Regions from separate parts of the Vibrio sp. R10-SG3-ISO10 genome, predicted to be linked through region 1. Evidence: predicted binding sites of a transcription regulator. Region 1 holds the regulator's gene; each other region holds the start of a gene.
The links. The regulator PurR, encoded in region 1, represses purine synthesis genes. The targets are predictions, from matches to a motif close to TNANGNAAACGTTTNCNTNA.
Positions count from the first base shown of each region.

Region 2: purT (formate-dependent phosphoribosylglycinamide formyltransferase) is a predicted target of PurR. The motif match lies at 3,071-3,090, and genes of this name have one in related genera.
Region 3: folD (bifunctional methylenetetrahydrofolate dehydrogenase/methenyltetrahydrofolate cyclohydrolase FolD) is a predicted target of PurR. The motif match lies at 2,128-2,147, and genes of this name have one in related genera.
Region 4: purE (5-(carboxyamino)imidazole ribonucleotide mutase) is a predicted target of PurR. The motif match lies at 2,675-2,694, and genes of this name have one in related genera.

Region 1 is NZ_JCBDHG010000020.1:320,131-325,576, forward strand. It holds gene AC6R16_RS11460 (putative signal transducing protein) at 1-269, opposite strand, end outside; gene AC6R16_RS11465 (TVP38/TMEM64 family protein) at 269-961, opposite strand; gene AC6R16_RS11470 (TfoX/Sxy family DNA transformation protein) at 1,112-1,702, opposite strand; cyclic di-GMP riboswitch class I at 1,836-1,922, opposite strand; gene purR (HTH-type transcriptional repressor PurR) at 2,067-3,074, opposite strand; gene torD (molecular chaperone TorD) at 3,286-3,933, opposite strand; gene torR (two-component system response regulator TorR) at 4,171-4,884, shown strand; gene elyC (envelope biogenesis factor ElyC) at 4,986-5,446, opposite strand, start outside.
Region 2 is NZ_JCBDHG010000020.1:607,191-612,636, forward strand. It holds gene AC6R16_RS12840 (nucleotidyltransferase family protein) at 5-778, opposite strand; gene AC6R16_RS12845 (thiopurine S-methyltransferase) at 1,118-1,768, shown strand; gene purT (formate-dependent phosphoribosylglycinamide formyltransferase) at 1,833-3,008, opposite strand; gene AC6R16_RS12855 (cyclic di-GMP phosphodiesterase) at 3,288-4,493, shown strand; gene cdd (cytidine deaminase) at 4,540-5,427, opposite strand.
Region 3 is NZ_JCBDHG010000018.1:66,003-71,448, forward strand. It holds gene AC6R16_RS09550 (NupC/NupG family nucleoside CNT transporter) at 1-988, shown strand, start outside; gene folD (bifunctional methylenetetrahydrofolate dehydrogenase/methenyltetrahydrofolate cyclohydrolase FolD) at 1,200-2,060, opposite strand; tRNA gene AC6R16_RS09560 (tRNA-Arg) at 2,262-2,338, shown strand; gene AC6R16_RS09565 (response regulator) at 2,745-4,379, shown strand; gene AC6R16_RS09570 (DUF2913 family protein) at 4,514-5,122, shown strand; gene AC6R16_RS09575 (methyl-accepting chemotaxis protein) at 5,331-5,446, opposite strand, start outside.
Region 4 is NZ_JCBDHG010000009.1:342-5,787, reverse strand. It holds gene AC6R16_RS04610 (DUF494 family protein) at 1-333, shown strand, start outside; gene AC6R16_RS04605 (DNA topoisomerase family protein) at 349-933, shown strand; gene AC6R16_RS04600 (5-(carboxyamino)imidazole ribonucleotide synthase) at 981-2,114, opposite strand; gene purE (5-(carboxyamino)imidazole ribonucleotide mutase) at 2,118-2,603, opposite strand; gene tsaC (L-threonylcarbamoyladenylate synthase type 1 TsaC) at 2,798-3,355, shown strand; gene hemF (oxygen-dependent coproporphyrinogen oxidase) at 3,377-4,294, shown strand; gene aroE (shikimate dehydrogenase) at 4,370-5,203, shown strand; gene AC6R16_RS04575 (DUF1488 family protein) at 5,203-5,446, shown strand, end outside.

The DNA of each region.
Region 1 (5,446 bases):
AATTGAGGCTCGTTCACTTCTCCACATTGGTTGCACAGCCAGTTACTGCCGATTTCCGCACTGTTAAATTGCTTGATAACCCCCTTCGCTTGCTTAGCTTGATGAGGGTTAAGTAACCACACATAGGGTTCACTGCTCTCCCCAAAGGGAATTTCCCCTTGGAGCCCAAATACGCCTTCGCCACGGACTTCACATTCAATCTGTTGAGACTTAAGAAGCTCACAAACAATGTGAGCTTCAGTTGGCGTAGATGCGGAATAGATCCTCATTATGCATTTCCGTTTGATGTTGATGGGGACGCCTTAATTTTAGTCATAATCCATTTTGCAATGACAGGGAACAACCCGAGAAGTGCGAAAGAAGCCAAAACGGTAGGAGAGACGATACCCGACAAGCTGTCTATTTGAGCGAGTTGAGTGCCGGCATTTAGGTACACAGCGGTTCCTGGCAACATACCTAGTTGGCTAACCAAATAGAATCGAGTTGTCGCGATGGGAGTCAAACCCATTAACAAGTTGATTAGGAAAAATGGGAATACTGGAATCAATCGCAATGAGAACAGATAAAATGCGCCATCTTTTTCAACGCCTTGATTGATGGCATTGAGCTTGTCACCAAACTTACTCTGTACCCAATCACGTAATAAGTATCGGCTGCTTAAAAATGCGAGTGTTGCCCCAATGGTGCTGGCGAAAGAGACCAACAGTAAGCTTGTCCAGAAACCAAATAGAGCGGCGCCTAAAAGGGTAACGACCGCAGCGCCAGGAATTGAGAAAGCGGTGATAGCAACATAGGCGATAAAATAGCTAGCAGCGGCGATAGTAAAGTTATCTGCGATAAATGCGGCGAGCTCTGCTTGCTGCGCCTTCGCGTTTTCTAGCGTGAGATACTGACCAAAATTTACGCCAAGTAAAACAATTAGTGCGACGAAAACAATTCCTAGGATGATCTTTTTATTCATGTTGTGCAGCTCCATCATATTTCATGGATATCAATTATTAGTGTTACTAGACAAGACAGGGAAAGCAAGCCACAAATTTCAAGATGGCAGATAAAAACCAATAAAAAAGTCAGCACAAAGGCTGACTTCTTAAACAAATTTATTTTTAGGTTAGCTGACTTGAGTTAACAGCTCCTGACGGCGACTTTGGGGGATAACCGACCAGTGTGTCCCTTTAATGGCACCTTCTAAAGCCCAGAGAAGTTCGATGTTTACATCGGAAGAGTGTGTAGTCTGAATGGCTTTAAACGCATGTACGGCTCCCACTTGTTCCAGATTCTCTACCGAATCTATACCAGCTTTCTTGAGCATGCGCTCAGTCGCTAGCCGCAAGTTAGGCAGATCTTTCAAACGATTGGGTTTCGCTTGCGATTGGCATTGCTTCTCTTGATTTGCTGCTTTTAAGGCGACGTTCGCAATCTTTAAGGTTTTATTTGCGTCAGCTGCCCAATCATCACAAAGCGCAAAATACTTCGTCACGACGGGGAATCCGCGTTTTTTGTAAACATAGGGTTCTAGCCCTTGAGACCTGAACTGTTTAGCGAGAGCCGCGTCCGCGCGTACGTGTAGTTTATCGTTGACGACAAGTGCGAACATAGTGTCATCAGCAAAAATGCCAAAGCCACCAAACATTGAGCGAGACTTAATATGTCCTAACTGCTCAAATAAACGCATTGAGTCTTTTAGTATTGGTTTATCCATGCTGTGTTTTCTCGGTGTATAAGTATACGCCACCAATGCAGGTCCGAGAGATTAGCAAAATTATGCAGAGACATTGTCAGTAAGGTGTCATACGAGTGCAAGTAAAAGCGGTATGACAGTTTGCATATTCGCCATCGGCAACCCCGCTACCAGACAATAAATTGTTTAAGGCCGGAGGCTTTGCGTCCCATCCTTTCGAAATGGTTTGCCCTGTTCGTGGCATTAATCGAACACATTAAGAATAAATAAAATCTGCGCAGAACATCACGTTTGTATCGGATAAATGTGATGTTGGTTCAATAAATAGAGGGGAGATATACGCCTAGCCAATAGTACGACTACCAGCTAAGCGTCTGACTTAAGGTTATTTATTTAGATTACGAACGGTATTGCGCTCGACAATTTCTGGGTGCATCTCGAACACACGTTTTTCGTGCTCTTTATCTTTAATGCGCTCAAGAAGAATTTCGAAGGCATTCTTACCAACGCGACGTTTTGGTTGGTGCACTGTTGTTAGAGGTGGAGAGAAGTACTCTGCTAGTTCAATATTATCGTAGCCGATTACTGAGATGTCTTGAGGTATTTGAATGCCTTTCTGTTGTAGACGGCTCATTAAGCCAAGCGCCATCGTGTCATTAAAACAGAACACGGCTGTTGGCTTTTTATCCATCGCCACAATTTTATCCGCAGCCAGTACCGCCGTATCACATTCGAAGTTGCCTTCAAGAATCCAATCTTCGTTTACTGATAAATCAGCTTCAGCCATTGCGCGCTTAAAGCCACTAATACGCTCAACACACGCCGCTTTCTCGAAGTGACCACTTAAACAAGCAATGTCAGTATGACCGCGCTCGATCAGATATTTTGTCGCTAGATAGCCGCCTTCTTCAGAGTTATCGATGATCTTATCGGCTTGAGAACTCTCTGGACCCCAGTCCATTACTACTTTTGGAATGTCTTTGTGGCGGTCGAGCATTTCGCTCAGCTCTTCAGTCAGATCTGAACACATCACTAGGATGCCATCTACACGCTTTTCAGCCAGCATGCGAATGTAGTCGCGTTGCTTCTCATAGATGCCGCCGGTATTACACAGAATCAAGGTGTAACCTTGGCGGTAGCAGTAGCTTTCTACGCCGTCGATAACTTCTGAGAAAAATAGGTTAGTCGATTGCGTCACTAACATACCGATTGTACGAGTAGTGTTGCACTTAAGACTACGAGCAACGGCACTCGGTGCATAGTTAAGCTCGGTTACCGCTTCCATCACTTTTTCTTGTGTCGCTTCGGCAACAAAGCGTGTCTTGTTAATCACGTGAGACACAGTGGTTGTTGAAACACCAGCAAGGCGAGCAACGTCTTTAATAGTGGCCATAAATTTTGTCCTGTCGATGACTGCCACGAGAATATATTCAGTTTAGAATAAGTTGGCAGAAAGTATCAGAAACACAAAAACCGCTCTTATTTAGCGGTTTGTATTTGAATAGTTCATTTTTATCGTTTGCGGTCACGATTTTAGACCGCAATCCGACTTAGGGCAAACATATTTCGTCAAACTGACCTGTGCCAGTTCACATTGTCAGACTCTATTCGCCGATTAAATATGTGCAGTCCAACTCCAAGAACGCCACAGTGAGAGAAGCGATCGCAGAGTAAAAACCGAATTCATCGAGCGTTTGACACTTAGCCGAAAACTTAGGTGTCCAACTTAGAAGGTGCTGACGAATGAAGCTCTCTTGTTCGATAAGCGCTTCTTCAATATGACGCTCTTGCTCAAGTTCATTAGAGCGAATGATAAGGTTACCGAGAAAATCCAGCTCAATGGCAATGTGATCAGCCGGCTCATTTAGGCTTTCATCAACGGCTACACCATGCTCTAGCATTAATGCTTCCATCTCTTTGGCAGGCTTGTCGTTAAGCAGGCCTGTGTCTCCAATGTACATTGAAGCATAAGGCAGTGCCGAGTCGCGGTCAGACTTTAAAAATAGATCACAAAAGTCAGCGGCAAGCTCTAGTTGCGCATCTTCGCGATCGATTAAGCGATTAAGTGCATCAATGACACGATCAATCGACGGTTTAAGAGCGGCATTCTCGCCAAGGCCAGTAAGGAAAGAGCGGATTTGAGCTGAATGGTACTGCTCCAGATTCTCTTCCGTTAATTCCTTGGCGTAAAGGCTTGAAAGCCACCAATAAATTTCCGCACGTTTCTCATTGAATGCTTTGATTTCTTGCATTAGGTATCACTCCCAAAATAACTACCTATTAGTGTAACTAATAAAAATGAATAGCGGTAATGGCTTACGTGACAATAAAAGACGAATTATGAGCATATATTAACAAAGGCGGAGGTTTTGTTTTGAATCAATAAAAAATCATCTTTCTCGTTTTTAAAGTGATAAATACTAGAAATGTTACTATTTATGAATAGAATAAATGATAGAACTATTCCCAATGTAAATTAAGTGGTGCAGATGAGTTATCATGTACTAGTAGTAGAAGACGACGTAGTGACTCGCAGCAAGCTTGTTGGCTACTTTCAGAATGAAGGTTACCAAGTCAGTGAAGCAGAAAGCGGCGAGCAGATGCGAGACATGCTACAAAGCAACGCGATTGATTTGGTGATGTTGGATATTAATCTGCCGGGTGAAGATGGATTAATGCTAACTCGCGAACTTCGCAGTCAATCAGACATTGGAATTATCCTGGTAACAGGACGCACGGACAGCATCGACAAAATCGTTGGCCTCGAAATGGGCGCTGATGACTATGTCACTAAACCTTTTGAATTACGAGAGCTACTGGTTCGAGTTAAGAACTTGCTGTGGCGAATTTCTGCTGCACGTAATTCGTCAGGCTCTGACAGCGCAGCGAAGCAAGATGATAATGTCGTTCGCTTTGGCGAGTGGACGTTTGACGTTCAACGCCGTGCTCTGAGTCGTAACGGGGAGCCAGTTAAGCTGACTAAAGCAGAATACGAACTGTTAGTGGCTTTATCCTCTTATCCGAATCAAGTTCTTAGTCGCGAGCGTATCTTGAACATGATCAGCCACCGTGTTGATGCACCAAACGATCGCACAATTGACGTGTTGATTCGTCGCATGCGAGCAAAAATGGAATTCGATCCAAAGAATCCACAAATTTTTGTCACCGTTCATGGCGAAGGCTATATGTTTGCCGGTGACTAAGGTCAACAAACCCAAACACCAAGCTAACAGACATAAAAATACCGAGGCTTGCCTCGGTATTTTTCTATCTAGGATTTATACCAATCTTATTCAACTTGGTATCAAACTTTGCTTTCAGAAGCTTGCAGCGCTTGCTCTTCATAATCTGACGCCCAATTTCTAAGCTTTTGCCAGATTCTACCAAGAGTTTCATGCCAGTAACGTTCAGTTTGCTCTAGGTATTTCCCTTTCGGTGTGTATTTTTCCCATGCTTGAGAGATGTTGCTGTGCGCTAAATAATTGGTTGGCGCTGGGTAGGGTTTTAGCCCTGCCGAATGAAACTCATTTAGGGCACGCTCCATATGACTTGCTGAAGTCACCACAACCAGTTTTTTGGTATTAACGAATGCTGCCGCTTGTCTCGCTTCTTCCCAAGTGTCTTTGGCGGTTTCTAACAGGATAATGTCAGATTTAGAGACGCCAAGGGCGAGAGCCACTTTCGCCATCATACGTGCATTACTCACTTCAGAGCCGCCCGCATAGCCAGACAAAATCAATTTAGAGCCAGGATAAATACGCATGA
Region 2 (5,446 bases), 290 kb from region 1:
AAGGTCAAGCAGCGCTTAGGTGAGTGGTGATGTATGGCTGCCAAGCGTTTTGATACAGTTCTTTAGATTCACGGCGCATATTGCGAATCTGTGCCATTTCAAACTCGTTGTATTCACGGCCTTCAATCGCAGCGGCACGCTCGATTTTTTGAATACGTTCGTAGATGTCATGCTCTGGGCCACTTTTCACATCAGCTATGGCTTTAAGGTGAAGCTGTACTTCAGCGACTAAGTTTGTTTTTGGCAGCTGAACGAGTACGTTTAAGTCGCGGTATCCGGATTCCGCTGGTTTCTTAAAGCGGTTTTTAACTTTAACAATGGTTGTTTCGCGGTTAAGTACTTCATAGGCAGACATCAGGCTTTCAATGTCGTCAGCGACAATCGTTGCACGGGCTAGGTCTGTAATTCGCTCTGTTTGACCATCAAGTTCATAAGCAATCTTTTCTTTAGCACGGTCAGACGATTTAACACCAGCGAAGTAAGATTCTGTTGAAGTCAGTAGAGCAGTACTTTTACAGATGGTCTCTAGTTCTGCTTGAGCTTGATGGGCTTTGCTATAAAGAACGTCGAAATCAGAGTATGGCTGAAGTGGAGTGGTCGACATTGACTTAATGCCGTAAAGGCCGCTTAGGTTATGTTTGAATGCTTTGGAACACACTTCGTTCTGGTTAGTAGAACGGTTTTCCTCGTTACCCGGCGCGGTTGGAATAGCAGCAAATGCAGGGGCACGGCTGAGCATTAGAAGCATCAGGGCCGTAGTTCGCAAAAATAGGCTCATTCACTCTCCTTAGATGTGTAGGGCTTAGCTAAAAAGGTGTCGAAAAAAGTTTCAATCACTAGCGCTACTCATCTTTACATAGTTAATGGGGGCACTTTGTGCGATTCCAATCGCTTTCCCATCGACCGTTGATAAAACTTTGAACAGTCTCGCATTTCCTTTGCGTTTAATTAGAGTGCAACCCTTTTCAAAGGTTCATTTTCAATGTGTAACTAAGTATATCTGATGAAAATGAACCTAATCTGAATGAAGTTTTCAGAATAGGATTGGTGAAGGGATACCACTCAGCTTCACTTTCCGATAGGCTATGCGCTACGAAGTCAGTCACAGAGAAACAAAATGAGAGACCCAGAATTTTGGCACGGTAAATGGGCGGCAAACCAGATCGGTTTTCACCTAGAGGACGTCAATCCGCTACTGATTAAATATTGGCAGGAAACGAACCCAAGCCCAGAGGACAACGTATTTGTCCCTTTGTGTGGAAAGTCAGAAGACTTGGTATGGCTGGCAACGAAACACTCTGATGTGCAGGGGGTAGAGCTGAGCAATATTGCCGTGCGTGCTTTCTTTGCTGAACATTTTTACACGCCAATGGTGATGCCGATTAATGGTCAGCATGAGCTGTTTCAGTTTGATGAGCTATCTATCTATGTCGGTGACTACTTTACTGCGCCAATCAAGCCGGTTGATATCGTTTATGATCGAGCCTCGCTCATTGCTTTACCAAAAGAAATGCGAGTGCAATACGTAGAAAAGATTAAGTCTCTGCTTAAACCCGGTGGGCGCATTTTGCTGGTTACTCTCGATTATGATCAAGAGTTAATGCCGGGGCCTCCATTTGCTGTCCCTGAATCTGAGGTGAGAGCGCTGTACGATGGCTACAAGATCACTAAGCTAGAGAGCGATGAAGAAGCTAAGAAGCATCCTAAGATTGCTAAACATGAATCGGCACGATTTGCTGAAGAAGTTTACTTGATTGAAGCGGTTTAAATCTAAGATAAATAAAGGCTTGGTCATTTCAAATGACCAAGCCTTTTACTTTCGATAAAACGATTTAGTAAATGATTTTTACTTTATCTGCGCTTTGTTTAGCGTCTTCAATCGCTTGCTCTACAGAATCACGTCGAGTTATCGCGACCCCTAAACGGCGACGGCCATCAATATCTGGTTTGCCAAATAGTCGAAGCTGAGTTTGTGGCGCAGCCAACGCATCCGCTAGGCCTTCGAAGCGAATATCGGTCGATGTTCCTTGCCCTAAAATAACGGCCGAGGCTGCTGGGCCGTACTGAGTAATCCCAGCGATTGGCATACCTGTAAATGCACGAACATGTAGAGCGAACTCAGAACTGTCTTGTGACATTAGGGTGACGAGACCAGTATCGTGTGGACGAGGTGAAACTTCGTTGAAGATAACCGTGTCGCCTTTGACAAACAGCTCAACACCAAAGATGCCGTAACCGCCAAGTGCATTCACCACTTTACCGGCAGCATCTTGGGCAGCGGCTAGCGCGTTGTCTGTCATAACTTGTGGCTGCCAAGATTCACGGTAGTCTCCATCTTCCTGACGATGACCAATTGGCGCACAGAAATGTACACCATCAACAGCGCGAACGGTGAGCAAAGTGATCTCGTAATCGAAATCAATAAACCCTTCTACAATGACGCGACCTGCTCCAGTACGTCCGCCTTCTTGTGCATAGTTCCAAGCTTTATCAATATCTTCAGCGCTCTTAAGCACACTTTGGCCTTTACCTGAAGAACTCATGACCGGTTTACATACACACGGCACACCAACTGCTTCTACTGCGGCAACAAACTCTTCATAGCTGTCTGCAAAGCGATAAGGGGAAGTGGTTAAGCTTAGCTCTTCTGCCGCTAGGCGACGGATCCCTTCACGGTTCATTGTTAGCTTTGTTGCTTTCGCTGTCGGCACCACGTTTAAGCCTTGGGCTTCTAACTCTACCAACGTATCGGTTGCGATGGCTTCGATTTCAGGCACGACATAATTGGGCTGCTCTTTTTCGATAATAGCTTGCAGCGCGTCACCATCGAGCATATCTAATGTATAGCTACGATGGGCAACTTGCATGGCTGGTGCATTTTCGTAACGATCGCAAGCGATCACTTCAAGGCCGAGACGCTGGCATTCAATGGCGACTTCTTTACCGAGTTCACCCGAACCAAGAAGCAGAACGCGAGTTGCATGATTTGCAGTTGCAGTACCGAACATAATTAACCCTAAAATGTAAGAGGAATAGAAGATTTTTCCAGCATGATACTCATTGGAAAAAGAAAAGCAAACGTTTGCTTTGTGGTGTTTAGCGAATTTTAGTGGTGGAGTGCTTCTAGGCAAGAGTGTTGAAATCTTCGATTCCGACAATTTTCAACTTTCTTACCGCTTTTTGGGTGTTTATTGAGCAATTGCAATCACTTATTACGTAAATACTCAGCATTAGAGTTATAATCACTAACAATAATCAACTCTAACAAGAATACGGCTACTAACTTAATGCAGTTCGACCCAGAAAAATCCATAAAAATACCAATCGGTACGCTGACCGTTGGCATGTTTGTGACTGCAATTGAGGACAGTAAACGCGTCAATCTCGCCAATGCGGGGCGTGTACCGTCTGAAAAAGCAGTAAAACAGCTTGTTAAAAATGGAGTCAAATTTGCTTGGGTAGACAAGGAGTTGTCAGTAAAAGGGAGTGTTTTTAAACCCGTTAAGGTTGTGGAAGAAACTGAATTGCCACAAGAAGCATCAACACCAGTGAAGCGGAAAAAGGTGAGCCGTTTTTCACAGCAAAAGAAAGCGCAGAAAATTATCAAAGAAGCGAAAGGGCTGGCTAACAGGATTCTGACGCAAACTTTTGAAGGTAAGCCAATACATGTCTCCGAACTGGATGATCTCGCAGACGACATGATCGAATCCGTGTTGCTTGATTCAGATGCATTGCATTGTGTTTCTGCACTGCGCAATAAAGATGAGTACTTACTTGAACACTCAGTCAATGTTGCGACTTTACTCGTGACATTTGGTAAACATCTTGGCCTGCCGAAAGAGACGCTAAAACAAATGGCGATTGGTGGCATTATTCACGATGTTGGCAAAATTAAGGTTGACGATAAAGTTCTGCACAAACCTGCTCGGTTAACACCCGAAGAGTTCGAGCATATGAAGCTTCATCAGGTTTACGCGAAAGAGATCATCACTACGGTTACAGGTTTGAGTGATGTTAGCCGCGACGTTTGTTTGATGCATCATGAAAAACTCGATGGGAACGGCTATCCAGCGGGGCTTAAAGGTGATGAAATCCCTTTACACGGTCGTATGAGCTGCATCGTTGATATCTATGACGCGTTGACTGCCGATCGCTGTTACAAGCAAGGCATGAGCCCAGCAGAAGCGTTTAAAATACTCTTGAGCTTAACACCGAATCATTTAGACAAAGAGTTGGTGTACAAATTCATCAACTGTATTGGCGTTTTCCCTGTTGGGGCTTTGGTCGAGTTGAGTGACGGACGTGTAGGTATTGTTTGGACTTCGAATTCCCACGAGCCGCTAAAGCCAGAAATCAAATGTTTCTATTCGCGTAAGTATCACCGTTTTGTCGATGTAAGTTTTGTCGATATGAAAACAACCAAACTAACGATTAAAAAGGCGATAGCCCCTAGTCAGTTAGAAGTCGACCCCAAACCGTTTTTCGATGTTTAATCCCGAATTGATACAAAAAAGGCGCTAATTTAGCGCCTTTCTCAGTTTAAAGTTCCAAGTAAGTGATTGGAATATCAGGGTTTAGTGCTTCTAGCGTCGCTTGCGTGTTTGCTAGATGGCTTATAGTACCGTCTTCTGCTTCTACCAAGGCCGCAGAATCAATACTGTCGAGCTCCTTACGGTCTAACAGTAACTGGATCAACGCAACCTGAAGTGGCGGTAGGCTTGGGTTAAATGCAGCGTTTTCTGCATATGCGCCTTGATATACTTTGCCATCTTTGGTCTTAATCGCGACACCACTTAAGTTATGTGTGTAAGGGGCATGGCTACGATTTAAGGCAGCGACGGCCAGTTGTAATAGCTCATCTTGCTCTTGTGTCTGTTTTCCATGGTCAACAGAGGTCATCAATGCGGATTCGATGCCAAGATCTGAAGGGCCAAACGATTCTGGTAAGTAGTAATGAAGTGGCTGACCTTCACGTTTCGGCAGTTGGATCTTTAGCTCGTTAGCGGTTGAAAGCTCATTCATAAACTGACGACAGTGACCACAAGGGCTGTAGTTGATCGTGATGTCAGCAACGCCTTGTTCACCCTTCATCCACGCATGGCTGATGGCTGATTGCTCTGCGTGAACGGTTTGCCCTAGTTGAACGCCGTCAAACTCGACATTCGCGCCGAAGTAGAGTTTGCCAGATAGGCCGCGAACAATTGCACCCACATAAAACTTAGAAAGCGGAGCATAGGAATAAGCGGCTGCAAATGGAAGTAGCAATACTCGTAGTTCTGCGTCATCAAGACCTGAAATAGCGAGGAGTTGCTCAAATTGCTCTGAAGAAATCGTCGCGTCAAAATCGTCAGCAAGAAGAATAGGAGATAAGAAATCTGCTACGTTTTGTGGCACTTCAGATAGCGCCTGTTCAATGCGGCTTCTCATAGTGAGTCCTTTAATAAAC
Region 3 (5,446 bases), on a different contig from region 1:
TGCTTTCTTGTTTGGTGGTTTAGCCACGGGTGGCTTCACTTTTGCGATCAACGTGTTGGGTATAATTGTCTTCTTCTCTGCGTTGATTTCGGGTTTGTATCATATTGGTTTAATGCCTAAAGTGATCAACCTGATTGGTGGTGCACTTCAGAAATTACTTGGTATTGGCCGCGCAGAATCTTTGTCTGCAACTGCGAATATTTTCGTTGGTATGATTGAGGCTCCATTAGTTGTAAAACCTTATCTGAAACAAATGACAGATTCTCAGTTCTTTGCAGTAATGTCGTGTGGCTTAGCATCAGTCGCGGGTGGTACTTTGGTCGGTTACGCATCGTTAGGTGTGGATCTAAACTACCTAATCGCGGCGGCGTTTATGTCTGCACCAGCTGGCCTATTAATGGCGAAGATGTTGGTACCAGAAACAGAGTCGATTAATCAGACTTCTGAACTAGATAATGCTGATATGCCAAGAGCAACGAATGTTGTTGAAGCTATGGCAGATGGTGCCCTGTCTGGTTTACGTATTGCGGTTGCGGTTGGAGCAACTCTACTGGCCTTTATCAGTATTATTGCAATGCTTAACGGCATGCTAGGCTGGATCGGCGGATTAGTAGGAATTGAGCTTAGCTTTGAACTTATTCTGGGTTATGTATTTGCTCCAGTAGCATGGCTAGTTGGCGTTCCATGGAGTGAAGCGATCACGGCAGGTTCATTAATTGGTAATAAGATCGTAGTGAACGAGTTTGTTGCTTTTATACAATTAATGGATGTTAAAGACCAACTAAGTGAACATTCACAAGCTATTGTTACTTTCGCACTATGTGGATTCGCGAACATTTCAACTATGGCTATGCTCATTGGTGGATTGGGAAGCTTAGTGCCTGAAAAGCGCCCATTCATTTCCAAATATGGCTTCCGCGCCATTGCGGCAGGTGTAATGGCAAACCTTATGAGCGCGTCAATTGCTGGTGTGATTCTCAGCCTTTAAGAGTCGAGAGTGGACTTTGTCTTTCTGGAACGGGCTGCGCCCTATGGAAAGCGGGATCGGGCTTCGCCCTGTGGAAAACTAGACTGGACTTCTTAACCACAGCGGATCAACTTTAGTTATCCAGTTATCCAGTTATCCAGTTATCCAAATCAAAAAGGGCAGATATCACTCGATATCTGCCCTTTGATTATTTGTGGTGTCTACCTACGTACTATTTCTTAGTATGAAACTGCTCACAAGCAAGCATGGTGTTCTCAATTAGGCTTGCTACCGTCATTGGTCCCACACCGCCTGGTACTGGGGTAATAAAGCTTGCGCGCTCTTTTGCGTTGTCATAATCAACATCACCAACTAGCTTGCCTGAATCTAAGCGGTTAATACCTACATCGACCACTACTGCACCTTCTTTGATCCAATTGCCAGGAATAAAGTTTGGTTTACCTACTGCAACCACAACTAAGTCAGCTTGGCGAACATGACCTTCAAGGTCTTTAGTGAAGCGGTGACAGGTGGTGGTCGTGCAGCCTGCAAGTAGTAGTTCAAGCGTCATAGGGCGGCCGACAATGTTTGACGCACCCACCACAACCGCATGCATACCACGTAGGTTAATGTTGTAGCGCTCTAATAGTGTGATAATGCCTTTAGGCGTACAAGAACGGAGTTTAGGAATACGTTGAGCCAAACGACCTACATTGTATGGGTGGAAACCATCGACGTCTTTTTCAGGGTGAATACGCTCAAGGACATGTGTTGCATCAATACCAGCAGGAAGCGGTAGCTGGACAAGAATACCGTCAATCTCGGCGTCACCATTAAGCTCATCAATAAGAGCCAGTAGCTCTTCTTCTGTCGTCGTTGCAGGAAGGTCAAAAGATTTTGAGACAAAGCCAACTTCTTCACATGCACGACGTTTACTGCCGACATAAACTTGAGAAGCCGGATCTTCGCCGACAAGAACCACTGCTAGGCCAGGAGCACGTAAGCCAGCTTCTTTACGAGCCTTTACGCGGGCGGCAACTTCTGAGCGAACAGTTTGGGAAATTAGAGTTCCATCAATATTTTGAGCGGTCATGACTTTCCTTTAATAAGAATGGCGAATTATTTGCAGCGCATTGTCGCAAATTATTTGACGAACATCTATAAGCAAACGTTTGCTTTGTGGTGTTTTTAATCAAAATAGAATTCTGTGACCTTTTTTTAGTCAGTCAGATCATAATGTTACTAAAAGCCCTTGTTTTAAGAATTCGAACTCGTATAATCCTTTCCCTGTAGCGCGCCCTTAGCTCAGCTGGATAGAGCACGTCCCTTCTAAGGATGTGGTCGTAGGTTCGAATCCTACAGGGCGTGCCATTTATTCTAGAGACCCGATAGCTCATTGAGTTGTCGGGTTTTTTCGTTTTGGTGCTTTTCTAACTTGTTTACCTCACGTCATTAAGTCGTCAATTATTGCCAATTTTCAGTACTTGATATCGGTCCAATATTAAGGCGTGACTGCTCTAACCTTAGTTATCTGCTTGATTATTGTTCAATCTCATTCTTTGTATGAATAAACTCTCTTTTATAGTTTGTTTTGTAAATGTAATTTAGGGTTTGTTTTGGGTTTTAACTTATTGATATATAAATATAAAAATGATTTTTATAATGATTAATTTGTAACTGCGTTTAGGCTTGTGTATCTAGGTTTGCGGCTAGTGATAGGCTTTAATGTGTCGGCCTTCTAGCATCCAATCGAAAATTAGATGACAGATGTAGTTAGATGGCGGAAAAAAAAGATTTAAGTGACAAGCGAATACTTATCGTAGAAGAGAACAGTATGTTGTCCTCATCGATAAAAAACATGCTGAAAAAAATGGGTGGTGCAGAAGAAAAGTTGCACAAGGCACAAAATGTCATGACCTTTAAGCAGCTTGTTAACCAGCATCGCTTTGATCTGATCATCTGTTCTTACGCGAGTAAGAAAAAAATAGTCGGCCCTAAATATCACTACTTGTATCAGCAAAGCCGAGCTTACTCTCGTGACTGCTCGTTTGTTGTTATTGCCAACAGTGGCGATGATGATCACATCCGAGGAGCCGAAGAGTTAGAGCCGGACAATATTCTCGGTCACCCTTTTAATTACAACCAGTTTAAGCACCTTATTGCTAGCAGCTTAATTAAACGCTCGATTTTGGCGACTGTGCATAAGAAGCTTGAAATTGGTTTATATGATGACGCGATTGAAATTTGCAACCGACAATCAAAGCGCAAGGGGATAGAGTGGTTAGACTTTCACAAAGTCGTTATTGATTGCTACGTAAAACAGAACAAATATGACTCAGCGCTACTTGTTCTTAACCAGCTAAGCAAAAAAGTAAAACATCGTTGGCCACTTGTAAAACAGATTTCACTTCACAATGAACTGGGAAATGAGGTGGAAGCGCTAACCTTAGCTCACGAATATGAGCTTCTTGGCTATCCTGATGACCCTTTGGTTTCTCAAATCACAGCTCGTCATTCATTGCTTGATTGTGATTTAGATAAAGCCGTTCGGGTAATGATCAAACTTTCAATCCGCTACCCACATATTGTTCATCTAACGCTTAAATGTGTGATGCTGTGTATCATGCTCTCGGACTACCGAAAAGCGTCGATGTTTCTTGCCAAAATTGACTATGACTCGGTGCTAGATGACGAAGAGTTGGTGTTGATTGAGGAACTGAGACTGTTTCTCGAAGCACTTATCGCTCTCAAAACACGCAATAAAATGAATCCTGCGACATTGAAAGCATCTCTAAAGGGGATCTTGGCCATTCAAGAGAATGAATTGATAGACAGCCATAAGTTCTCAAAAGGTCTGTATCAGCTGCTGTTACAAGTCAATGGAGTGAACCCTGTTTGCTCGCCAAAGCGTCTTGAGTTGTTGTACAGCCAGACGAAGCTGGAACATCGCAAGTTTGCCTTGCTCGCTGTAGCGCTTCATATTGGCTGTTTAGACTTGGCAAAAACATGGTTAGATGAATTAAGGGAACTCAATTCGGGTAAGAAAGATATCGCGATGACGATTAGCTGCATTGTTCTCGATAAAGCGGAGGCAATACTTGGAACTAAAGCCCAAGCTATGCAGCAAGCAACAGAAAAGGCATCACTAGGCCGTGTGATTGATGCGTTAGCGATAAAGGCCAAAGAAGCCCCTTATTTTATCAACCACCATTCCCATTTTATTAACGCCATGCTCAAGTTTAAGGTGTCTGATAGCAGCAATATTGAGTTACTTAAAGAGCAATTCCCTGTGAGTGTCGGGATTGTAATCGAGAATTTGATAAAACAAGACCCGCAGCACCCGAAGGTTATACAGATCCAAAAGGCAAAACGTATTGTGCAGAAACGCCTCCAGACTCCAGTTCACGCTTAGACTTGATGTCTGGTGAATAGTTGACCAGACATAGATTGAATACTGTACTTACGTAATGCTTTTCGGTAGCATGTCGTTCCTTTAAGAAATCCTAATAGACTAAGCTCAAGCTTGGCACCTTACGCTCAGAGAACATGCGCAGCATCCATACCAAAATTAAACCTGAATTCGAGCCGCTCCTGGCTGAGCTCGCTCTTCATGCTTTACTCCATTTGCGTACTAACCATACTGCGATCGTTATAGCGAGCAAATCTCGCTCTCAAATCAACGATATTCTTTCAGCGTGGCTAAACAAAGCCGCTAACAGTAAGAAATATAAGCCTTTCAAAAAGAAGGTAAAATCGCTGGTCAGTCATGCGCGTTCTCAGCGACTGGACATGGAAGCCATGTTGGGCAATTTGCTGACACCTGTCGAAGGGGATGAACTGCCACACCTTGATAGCTTTTTGCTGCTAGTTAACACTCTTGAAAAAGAGCTCAATACCACAGTGCTTGTCTCAAGTCCTGAAGCAGTAGACTTGCAACACAATAGCAAAGGGTGCTTGCTGTGTGTGCTTTCTGCCGACCTTCATGCTCATTTCAACAACCGCAACCGTCTAGTTGCCAACATCTCGATGTTGTTTCGTGGCACTCACGGAGAAAAGCACTCTTTCTTACGCACAATATATTCTTCGTCTCTATTTGATCACCACGTTGAGTTTGAAGATGGTGACTTTGTAAGAATCACACTCTCACTTCGCTAATTCCCACTTTCAGTTTCCAATAGATCCAAAGTTTATCAACTCGCTCATTAGGGACTTTGTACCCCTAATTAATCCCGCGACCTATTGAATCGTTTATTGCTCAAATGTCGTTGTGCTTATTTTTCTGTGAGAAGCATTCAGCGCTCCAAGAACCCGAGGAGAAACCTCTATGGAGCGCAAACTGATTGGCGTTTTTGTTTGTCTACGATTAAGCCAGTTTAAATTTCTCTAAATGGTCGCTCACTTCGCTCACTTCATGGCGATAGCTAGTAACAATGTGGTTCATGCTATCGGCGAGTTGCCCGGTATTTTGTGCAATGTCAG
Region 4 (5,446 bases), on a different contig from region 1:
GAGCTAGCAGCACTGCAGCAAAGTGAAACCCACTCTGCGATCTCGGTGTGCAGCACTTCGAACTCGACTCGTATCTATACAACTAAAGAGTGTGAGCGCTTAAGTCTAGAGTGCCGTGGCTTTTTGACCTTCTTAGAGCAAGTTAACGTCCTCACGACTGAAACTCGTGAGATGGTTATTGATCGCATTATGGGCCTAGAGACGGACGAGTTTGAGCTTGATGATCTGAAATGGATTGTGCTTATGGTGCTATTTAATGTACCAGGCAATGAGAATGCATACACACTTATGGAAGAGCTGCTGTATACCAAAGAACAAGGTATCCTTCACTAACCTTTCTGAGTTGATATGAGCAATAAAATTGATCATCAGCTGTTTTCAGCCCATGAACATGCGCTAGAGCACCAAGCTTGCCCTAAATGCCAAAGTGAACAGCGCGAAGGTGAACTTCACCTTCGCCATGGTAAGCATGGTCCTTTCTTGGGTTGCGATCAGTACCCGGTGTGTGACTTCATTAAACCCTTGCACCAAAACGACGGTCACATCGTTAAAGAGCTCGGTGTTGCTTGCCCTGAATGCGGCAATGAGCTTGTTCTCCGTCAGGGGCGCTATGGGATGTTTATTGGTTGTAGTCATTACCCGCAGTGCAACCACATCGAGTCTTTAGATCAACCTAAGCAAGAACAGCAGCAGCCGGAACACCATACATGTCCAGAGTGCAATAAAGGCCAGTTAGTGGAGCGTAAAACTCGCTTTGGTAAGGTTTTCTATGCCTGTGACAACTATCCGAAATGCAAGTTTGCTGTCAATCAGCCGCCGATTTCAGGTCAGTGTGAGAAATGTGGTTTTCCACTGTTAGTTGAGAAGAAGCTCGCCAGTGGAGTCAAAAGGCAGTGTGCCGACCGGAAGTGTCATCACACACAATCTGAATAATAAAAAAACGGCGCATCAAGCGCCGTTTTTGCTATCTATAAACTGAGTTATTGGGCGAAGTTTGCTGAAAACTCATGAACAGCAGGAAATGCTTGTTCATCCAACAGATCGGCAAGTGCACACAGTTTACGCTGCAGTTCACCGCTGTAATCACCACACACGTTAATGTGACCCATCTTGCGGCCTGTACGTTTCTCTTTGCCATACCAATGAATGTGCACCCCATCCATCGCGAGTAATTCGCTTGGTAAGGTATCTTCACCCAAGATATTGATCATTGAAGTTTCACGAATCAGTTTAGTGCTGCCTAGTGGTAAGTCGCATACTGCTCTTAAGTGATTTTCAAACTGACAAGTTTCTGCGCCTTGTTGAGTCCAGTGTCCAGAGTTATGCACCCGTGGGGCAATCTCATTGACCAGCAAGGTGCCGTCGACATCGAAAAACTCAAGGGCTAATACACCAACGTAATTGAGCTTATTGGCGACAGCAGTAAACATCTGTTTTGCTTGTTGTTGCAGTTCGGTATCTGCGATGGCAGTAGACAGAGTCAGTACGCCGTTAGTGTGGACATTCTCAGCCAATGGATAAACAGCAACGCTACCGTCTTTGCCACGTGCACCTACTAGGGAAACTTCACGATTAAATGGCACGAATTCTTCCGCTACGATCGCTTGAGTTTCAGATGCAGCGATGCACTCGGCCATTTCTGTCCAAATGGTCTCGATTTGAGCTGGATCTTTTAAACGCCACTGACCTTTTCCATCGTATCCGCCAAGCGCACTTTTTAGCACCATAGGGATGCCAACGTGTGCAATAGCTTGGTCAAAGTCTTCACGTGTATTGATGACAAAGTACTTCGCATTGCGTACATCTGCGTCATCAAGCAACTGCTTCTCGATACGGCGATCGCCGCCTGCTTTTATCGCTTCAGTCGAAGGTAAGAACTTTCCACTTTGCTCGCAGATTGCCAGAATGTCGTGAGGGATATGTTCAAACTCAGCGGTGATAACATCAGCTTGAGCGATGGCGTTTTCAAGTCCGTGACCAATTACAGTCTGCGTGAGTGGATGAACGACATTTTTACTGCCTACGTCATACGCTGAGATATCAATATTAAGCGGCGCGCCAGCCAGTGACATCATGCGAGCTAATTGACCAGCACCTAGCACTAAAACATGCATGACTTAGTCCTCTGCAGGATTTGGGTTCGCTAAAACCGTTTCTGTCTGTTCAGCGCGGAAAGCTTCAACTTTCGCCATTACAGCTTCATCATGTGTACCAAGAATTTGCGCAGCGAGAATACCTGCATTTGCCGCACCCGCTTCGCCGATAGCCAAAGTGCCGACAGCAATACCTTTTGGCATTTGCACGATGGAGTATAGAGAGTCTAGACCACTAAGTGCGCGGGACTGAACTGGAACACCTAGAACTGGCAGTGAAGTGAAGGCTGCCGCCATGCCTGGTAAGTGCGCAGCACCGCCTGCACCAGCAATGATTACTTTCAGGCCACGCTCTTTAGCGCTGTTTGCATAGTCTGCAAGAAGTTGAGGGGTACGGTGCGCAGAAACTACTTTAGTTTCGTACTCAACCCCGAATCTATCGAGCATTTCTGCTGCTAGTTTCATGGTTGGCCAATCAGATTTAGAACCCATGATGATACCGACTTTCATCTCAAACTCCTTCAAAGCTGCATAGAATTGGTGAGCAAACATTTTGAGCGCATTATACGGAGATTTCACACTTAAGCAAACGTTTGCGTCGTGGTGAAATACTTAGCTCGGGAATTTATTAATAAATAGCTTTAGTCTCGGATTGAGATTGTTTGTAGACTTAAGCCTGTAGAGAATAACTAAGGTGTGACTAAGTGGAAAACTTTAATCAAGCACTGAACGCTTTAATGGATGGTGAAGTGATCGCTTATCCAACCGAAGGAGTCTTTGGTGTGGGGTGCGATCCCGATAATAGCGAAGCAGTGCGCAAGCTACTGGATCTTAAGCAGCGCCCTGCCGATAAAGGACTCATTCTTATCGCGGCGAGTTACCAGCAGTTAATTCCGTATATTGATGAATCTCAGCTGACTCAAGAGCAGCTAATCAGGGTCAAACAGAGTTGGCCTGGGCCGGTCACTTGGATCATGCCATCGAGTGATCGCGTATCTCGGTGGGTATCCGGTCAACATCAATCGATTGCTGTGCGAGTGACGGATCATCCTTTGGTACAAAAGATGTGTAATGCATTCGGAAAGCCGTTAACCTCTACCAGCGCAAACTTGTCCGGTCAGCCGCCATGCATGACAAGTGAAGAAGTTTATATGCAGTTTGGTTATGACCAGATTGCGGTACTCGAAGGCCAAACGGGTGGTAGAGAAAAGCCCAGCGAAATTCGAGATGCTAAATCACTACAAGTATTAAGACAGGGATAACCCTGCAGTAAAGGAAGTTGTATGTCAGCCATAGATAAACAAACGGTAAAGCAATTTTTAATGGATCTTCAGGATTCAATTTGTCAGCAGCTCGAAGAGGTGGATGGACAAGCGGTATTTGTTGAAGATGCATGGCATCGCGAGCCTGGAGAAAAGCTAGGTGGCGGTGGTCGTACCCGAGTGATGAAAGATGGTGCTGTTTTTGAGCAAGGTGGTGTTAACTTTTCACATGTGCAAGGTAAAGAAATGCCAGCTTCCGCCACGGCGCATCGCCCTGAATTAGCTGGACGTCGCTTCGAGGCAATGGGCGTCTCTTTAGTTATGCATCCAAATAACCCTTATGTGCCTACTTCACATGCCAATGTTCGTTTCTTTATTGCGGAAAAAGAGGGTGAGGAGCCGATTTGGTGGTTTGGAGGCGGTTTTGATTTAACACCTTTCTACCCATTTGAAGAAGATGCGCAGTATTGGCACAACACGGCTAAAGAAGTGTGTGCACCGTTTGGCGAAGGCGTTTACTCAGAACACAAAGCTTGGTGCGACAAATACTTCTACTTACCTCACCGAGATGAAACTCGTGGTGTTGGTGGCTTATTCTTTGATGATCTCAACCATTGGCAGTTTGATAAGTGTTTTGACTATATTAAGGCGGTCGGTGAGGGTTATTGCCAAGCTTACCTGCCGATTGTTGAACGTCGCAAAGAGACTGAATACGGTGAGCGTGAACGCCAGTTCCAACTGTATCGTCGTGGGCGCTATGTAGAGTTTAACTTAGTCTTTGACCGTGGCACATTGTTTGGCTTACAAAGCGGCGGCCGCACTGAGTCTATTCTTATGTCTATGCCGCCACTAGCGCGCTGGGAATACGCTTACCAAGTGGAGCCAAACTCTCCAGAGGCTGAGCTGTATGATCATTACCTTAAACCGAGAGAGTGGTAATACTTTCCTCCTTATATAGATAGTGATAGGGTCAATGTTCCGCATTGGCCCTTTTTGTTTCTGATAGGTAAGGATATGACTCAGCAAATAGACAACTACGTTGTTTTTGGTAACCCAATCGCCCAAAGTAAATCACCATTTATTCATACGCTATTTGCTCGTCAAACTAATCAGTCTTTGACCTATACCACTCAGAGCCCGGCAACCGATGCTTTTGCCCAAGCAGCCAGTGAGTTTTTTGCTGAGGGTGGCAAAGGGTGCAATGTCACTGTGCCATTTAAAGAAGACGCGTTCCGCTTTGCGAATCGTGTCACCGAGCGCGCGCAGTTAGCAGGTGCAGTTAATACGCTAAAAAAACTTGATGATGGTGAGATTCTAGGCGACAACACTGATGGCGAAGGGCTTGTCCAAGACTTGTTGCAATATCAGGTTATGCTAAAAGGGGCTCGTATTCTGCTGATTGGGGCTGGTGGTGCAGCGCGAGGTGTGATTAAACCATTACTCGATCAGCAACCGGCTGAAATTGTGGTCACCAATCGTACCTATGCTAAAGCGCAGCAGTTGGCAGAAATGTTTCAACCTTATGGAAAGATATCTGCCCAGCCAATGGAGGCTGTGTTCGAAAGCTTTGATTTGATTATTAACTCAACCTCGTCGAGCTTAAGTGGTGAGCTACCCGCTATCTCTAGCGCAATTTTCTCACCTCAAAGCACGGTCTACGACATGATGTATGGTGCAGGGAAAACGACCTTCAATCAGTGGGCAACAGATAATGGCGTAATCAAGGTATATGATGGTTTAGGCATGCTGGTGGGGCAGGCCGCGGAAAGCTTTATGTTGTGGCGTGGACTAAGGCCTGGTACCAAGCAGATTTTGCGTGAACTGAGAAAAAACCTAGAGGGCATGTAATGAACCAATCTATTCTTTTTCCTGATATCCATTCATGGGATGAAGATAAGCAAGCTGTGTTGTTTTCTGCGCAGCAAGCTGGGGCGCTGATTCAGTGTTTAGTCAGTAAAACGGAATTAGAGAAGTTGTCTGGTCAAACGGTTGATAATGAGCAGCAAGCTCTCGAAGTATTTTCTCAATACCGTTTTGACCTTGAAGAGCTTGCTGAAGAGCTAATAGAAGACGAAGAATTTAATTCAGAAG